Variovorax paradoxus: one gene and its partner. The protein of the gene in region 2 interacts with the protein of the main gene of each other region in a pairwise test. Links are inferred from orthologs where the notes say so. Each region holds a gene or a part of one and is shown on either strand. Other genes may lie near its edges.

What was found.
Region 1: the proteins of QFZ42_RS25855 (region 2) and grpE interact in binary tests that used the Escherichia coli proteins (3 or more experiments, as listed by UniProt). The link is inferred for Variovorax paradoxus from one-to-one orthologs.

The regions. Positions count from the first base shown.
Region 1 is NZ_JAUSXG010000001.1:3,424,446-3,427,361, forward strand. What follows is about bases 73-2,916. They hold grpE (nucleotide exchange factor GrpE), read left to right. Parts: upstream 73-1,128; coding sequence 1,129-1,704; downstream 1,705-2,916. Other genes in these bases: QFZ42_RS16225 (winged helix-turn-helix transcriptional regulator), read left to right, coding at 93-524; QFZ42_RS16230 (FKBP-type peptidyl-prolyl cis-trans isomerase), read left to right, coding at 624-974; dnaK (molecular chaperone DnaK), read left to right, coding at 1,822-2,916. UniProt on the Escherichia coli protein: Participates actively in the response to hyperosmotic and heat shock by preventing the aggregation of stress-denatured proteins, in association with DnaK and GrpE. It is the nucleotide exchange factor for DnaK and may function as a thermosensor.
Region 2 is NZ_JAUSXG010000001.1:5,448,032-5,450,906, forward strand. Bases 58-2,860 are described here. They hold QFZ42_RS25855 (Nramp family divalent metal transporter), read left to right. Parts: upstream 58-696; coding sequence 697-2,025; downstream 2,026-2,860. Other genes in these bases: QFZ42_RS25845 (hypothetical protein), read right to left, coding at 58-208; QFZ42_RS25850 (putative quinol monooxygenase), read right to left, coding at 285-593; QFZ42_RS25860 (protealysin inhibitor emfourin), read right to left, coding at 2,047-2,385; QFZ42_RS25865 (M4 family metallopeptidase), read right to left, coding at 2,382-2,860. Also shown: more of QFZ42_RS25845, read right to left, coding at 1-57; more of QFZ42_RS25865, read right to left, coding at 2,861-2,875. UniProt on the Escherichia coli protein: H(+)-stimulated, divalent metal cation uptake system. Involved in manganese and iron uptake. Can also transport cadmium, cobalt, zinc and to a lesser extent nickel and copper. Involved in response to reactive oxygen.

The sequences.
Region 1 (2,916 bases), 2.0 Mb from region 2 along the record:
CCAACGAGCGGACATAGCCAGCCAACAAGAACGCGAGGCACCGGCCCTGCCCCCAGGATCGATGGCCCGCCCAGCCCGAGGAGATGATGTCGATGAGTACCAAGGAAAACGCAGCCGTCAGCCAGCTCCTGGCACTGCTCGAAGCCCGCTACGCGCTGCGCGTGCTCTGGGCGCTGCGCGACGGCCATGCCCAGACCTTCCGTCTGCTGCAGGACAGCGTCGGCGGCATCACCCCCAACACGCTCAATACCCGTATCAAGGAACTGCGAGAAGCCGGCCTCGTCAGCCATGGCGGCGACGGCTACAGCCTCACGGTGAGCGGGCAAGACCTGCTCAAGCGGCTGTCCGACCTGCAGGCCTTCGCGGGCAAGTGGCAACTGGGCCAGGTCAAAAAGGCGGCGGCGCCCGCAGCGCCCGCGCCGGCTGCTTCCTCCCCCGCCGCACCGGCCCCACCATCTTCTTCGTCTCCCTCGGCGCCGTCCGCACCATCTTCACCTGCCCCGCCGCTTGACACTGCCAATTGAGCAGCTCGGCCGGCCTGTGCCGGGGCGTCGGTAAACTTCGTGCCTTCCGTCTGCTTATCCATCCATTCATCCTCCAACATTGACGCAAGGAGCGTTCACATGCCTACCACTCCCTCCGGCCTGCAATACGAAGACACCACCGTGGGCGACGGCGCCGAAGCCAAGGCCGGCCAACACGTGCACGTGCACTACACCGGCTGGCTCTACAACGACGGCGTGCAAGGCGCCAAGTTCGACTCGAGCCGCGACCGCAACGACCCGTTCGCGTTCTCGCTGGGCGCCGGCCAGGTCATCAAGGGCTGGGACGAAGGCGTCGCCGGCATGAAGATCGGCGGCAAGCGCACGCTGATCATTCCCGCTTCGCTGGGCTACGGCGCACGCGGCGCGGGCGGCGTGATTCCTCCGAACGCCACGCTGAAGTTCGACGTCGAACTGCTCGACGCGCACTGAAGGTTCGCCCCCAACTTGGCACGAAGGCCCGATTGCGGGCCTTTTTCATGCCTCCGCGACCCTTTTTGCCCCATTTTTTCGCTTGAAATGCCCCTGACCAGCCCCAAGTGGCTGGCTATCGTTTGTTTCCCGGCATCACACCGTTCTCTGAAAAATGTCCGACCCGCAACAATCCTCACAGAATTCGCAAATGCTGCAAGGCGAGCCGAGCCCCGAAGAACTGGAGGCCGCGCAGGCTGCCAATGAAGCCGAGGCCCAAGACGCCTTGGCCGCGGCCCAAGGCGAACTCGCTGCCCTGCAGACCAAGAATGCCGAACTGGCCGACCAGTACCTTCGCGCCCAGGCCGACGTGCAGAACGCGCGCCGCCGCGCCGACGACGAAATCACCAAGGCGCGCAAGTTCGCGGTCGAGGCCTTTGCCGAGAGCCTGCTGCCCGTGACCGACAGCCTCGAGGCCGGCCTTGCCATCAAGGACGCCACGCCCGAGCAGATCCGCGAAGGCGCCGAAGCCACGCTGCGCCAGCTGAAGAGCGCGCTCGAACGCAACAAGGTGATCGAGGTGGCTCCGGCCGCGGGCACCAAGTTCGACCCGCACCAGCACCAGGCCATCTCGGTGGTGCCCGCGCCCGACCAGGAGCCGAACACCGTGGTGAGCGTGCTCCAGAAGGGCTACACCATCAACGAGCGCGTGCTGCGCCCGGCGCTGGTCACCGTCAGCGCGCCCAAGTAACCCGCACGACCGATACACACGATTCCCACAGGAAATCCCCGCTTCATACCTTGAATCGCGCTGGGTTATCCACAAGTTCATAACAACATATTTTTCAGGCTTTCAGGAGTACAGAACATGGCAAAGATCATCGGCATCGACCTCGGCACCACCAACTCGTGCGTGTCGATCATGGAAGGCAACACCACGCGTGTGATCGAAAACTCGGAAGGTGCGCGCACCACGCCGTCGATCGTGGCTTACCAGGAAGACGGCGAAGTGCTGGTCGGAGCCTCGGCCAAGCGCCAGGCGGTCACGAATCCCAAGAACACGCTGTACGCGATCAAGCGCCTGATCGGCCGCAAGTTCGAAGAGAAAGAAGTCCAGAAGGACATCGACCTGATGCCCTACACCATCGCGAAGGCCGACAACGGCGACGCATGGGTGGAAGTGCGTGGCAAGAAGATCGCGCCCCAGCAGGTCAGCGCCGACATCCTGCGCAAGATGAAGAAGACCGCCGAAGACTATCTCGGCGAAACCATCACCGAGGCCGTGATCACGGTGCCGGCCTACTTCAACGACGCCCAGCGCCAGGCCACCAAGGACGCCGGACGCATTGCGGGCCTGGACGTCAAGCGCATCATCAACGAGCCCACCGCAGCGGCACTGGCCTTCGGCCTGGACAAGCAGGACAAGGCCGACCGCAAGATCGCCGTGTATGACCTGGGCGGCGGCACCTTCGACGTGTCGATCATCGAGATTGCGGACGTCGACGGCGAAAAGCAGTTCGAAGTGCTGTCGACCAACGGCGACACCTTCCTGGGCGGCGAAGACTTCGACCAGCGCATCATCGACTACATCATCGGCGAGTTCAAGAAAGAGCAAGGCGTCGACCTGGGCAAGGACGTGCTCGCACTGCAGCGCCTGAAGGAAGCCGCCGAGAAGGCCAAGATCGAACTGTCGAACAGCGCGCAGACCGACATCAACCTGCCCTACATCACGGCCGATGCCTCGGGTCCGAAGCACCTGAACATCAAGCTCACCCGCGCCAAGCTCGAAAGCCTGGTCGACGAGCTGGTCGAGCGCACCATTGCGCCCTGCCGCCTGGCCATCAAGGATGCCGGCATCAGCGTGTCGGACATCAACGACGTGATCCTGGTCGGCGGCATGACCCGCATGCCCAAGGTGCAGGAAAAGGTGAAGGCCTTCTTCGGCAAGGAGCCGCGCAAGGAC
Region 2 (2,875 bases):
CGTCGTTCGGGTCGGTCGGCTGCACCTTCGCAACCGCCACCATGCCGGGACGGGCGGCTTCAAGCCGGTCGAGCGCCTCGTAGTCGGCGGCGTAAGGCGGCGCACTCAGCTGTGCGCAGCCGGCCGCCAGCACGACCGCGGCCAGTGCGCAGAGCCTTGCGGTGAAGGCGCGCACGCGCAAGCCCCGCGGTCTGAAGAAGATCGCCATGCCTTGAGTCCCTCCTCGGGATGCCTGATCCCGGCGCGAGGGTAGCAGGCATTGCGCCGCGCGCGAAGCCCGATTTTCAGACCGGTTCGAGCACGTGGATCAGCTTGCGCTCGACCAACTCCTTGGTCTTCTCGCCATGGGCTTTCATGTGCGGCGCGACGCCATGGGCCTGCAAGTGAGCCAGCGTCTCCCACTTCTCGATGACCACGAAGGTCTCCGGCCCGAAGCTGGCCTTCGACACGGGGACGCCTTGCGCATCGATCGTGGCGCCGTATTCGATGCAGCCTTCTTCGGCCAGCACGGCCGCGCGGTTGGCGGCAAAGGCTTCGAGCAGCTTGGCGCGCTGGCCTGGCTTGGCGGTGATGACGGCAACGACATGAATCATGAGAAAAGGCTCCGGTGTGGTTGAGTGAATGGCGAGCGTCGAATCTAAAAGATCCACCGCCTGGGCGCTGGTCTCGCGCGCGACCGACCCTATCATCGCCCGCATGTTCTTTCCCCTGCCCCGCACCGCCACAGCGCCGTTCTGCCCCTCCGAAGTCAAGGGCAGCGTGGCGGTCCCGCAGGACCTGCCCTTCGGCAAGAAGCTGCTGCGCTATGCGGGCCCTGGGCTGCTGGTGTCGGTCGGCTACATGGACCCAGGCAACTGGGCGACCGACATCGAGGCCGGCTCGCGTTTCGGCTACGGCCTGCTCTTCGTCGTGCTGCTCGCGAGCCTCGCCGCCATGCTGCTGCAGACGCTGTGCGTGCGGCTCGGCCTCGTGGCGCAGAAAGACCTCGCGCGCGTTTGCCGCGAACACTATTCGCCGCGCGTGAGCCGCTTCCTCTGGCTGGGTGCGGAACTCGCCATCGTGGCCTGCGACCTGGCCGAAGTGCTGGGCAGCGCGCTCGCGCTGCATCTGCTGTTCGGTGTGTCGATTCCGGTCGGCATTGCCATCACGGCGTTCGACACGCTGCTCGTGCTGGGTCTGCAGGGCGCGGGCTTCCGGCGCGTCGAGGCCATCGTGCTCGGGCTGGTGGGCACCATCGCGGGCTGCTTTGTGGTGGAGCTTGCGATGTCGCAGCCCAATTGGTTCGGCGTGGCGATGGGCTTCGCGCCCAGCTTCGAGCGGTTGCAGCAGCCGGGTGCGCTGTACCTTGCGATCGGCGTGGTCGGCGCCACGGTGATGCCGCACAACCTCTACCTGCATTCGTCCATCGTGCAGACCCGGCTGGTGGCCGACAGCGACGCGGCGCGCCGCGAGGCGGTGCGCTTCTGCACCTTCGACGCGGTGTTCTCGCTTTCGCTCGCGCTGCTGGTCAACGCGGCCATCATGGTGCTGGCGGCCAGCGCCTTCCACAGCACCGGCCATGTGGAGGTGACCGAGATCGACGATGCCTACCGGCTCATCGAACCCATCGTGGGCAGCGCGCTCGCGGCCACGCTGTTCGGCGTGGCGCTGCTGGCCTCGGGCCAGAGCTCGACCTTCACCGGCACCATCGCGGGCCAGATCATCATGGAAGGTTTTCTCGACCTGAAGATCCCGTGCTGGCAGCGCCGCCTGATCACGCGCGGGCTGGCGCTCGGGCCGGCCTTTCTCGGCGTCTGGTGGTTCGGCGACGGTGGCGTCGGCAAGATGCTGGTGCTGAGCCAGGTGGTGCTGAGTTTTCAGCTGCCGTTCGCGATGTGGCCGTTGATCCGTTTCACCAGCAGCCGCGCGCTGATGGGCGGCTTTGCCAACGGCAGCGTCGTCAAGCTGCTCGCCTGGGGGCTGTTCGGCACGATCAGCGCGGCCAACGTGTGGCTGGTGGTGTCGACGGTTCTCGGCGGCCCCTGAAGCTGGGCCGCGCAGGCCGCCTCAGCGGTCGGCCGCATCTTTCCAGAGGTGCACCAGCGCCTCGGGCGCCTCGTTCTCGGGCACCTCGAAGCTGACCGAACCCGAATGGGTGGTGGTGCTTTCCACCACCACCTCGACGCGGTAGAAGCGCTGGTCGCCGCCCGGCGAACCGGGTTCGTCGCGCTGCCCCGCATGCGGCGCGGCGCTTTGCAATGCCTCGCCGATCTGCTGGCGCAGTTCTTCGCTGCAGTTGCCCAGCTGATAGCTGCGCGGGCGCGACAGGCCCGGCAGGTAGGCCACGCCGCCCTCGCGCGTGACGCGCACGACCGAAGCCTGGTCCAGAGGCGGAAGCTGAATCATGATGGTGTGACCCCCACGGTGTTCCATGCGGCGCCGATGGCCTTGTGTGCCGCGCTGTCGGCGCCGAAGCGCTTGGCTGCATTCTCCACGCTCAGTTGTGCAAAGGCCAGGAAATCGGCGTCCCGGCGCAGCCGCCGGTCGCACACCGTGTCGTACCAGACGCGGCCCGCGGTTTCCCAGGCCGGGCCCTGGATGGCCGTGGCGGCGAGATGGAAGGCGCGGTTCGGAATGCCGGAATTGATGTGCACGCCGCCATTGTCCTGCCGCGTGATCACCAGGTCTTTCATGTGGGCAGGCTGCGGATCTTTGCCCAGCACCGGGTCGTCGTAGGCGGTGCCCGGCTCGGCCATCGAGCGCAGGGCGCGCGCCTTCACCTTGTCGGTGAAAAGCCCCGCACCCACGAGCCAGTCGGCCTGTTGCGCCGTCTGCTTCAGCAGATGCTGCTTGACCAGCACGCCGAACACGTCGCAGATCGATTCGTTCAACGCGC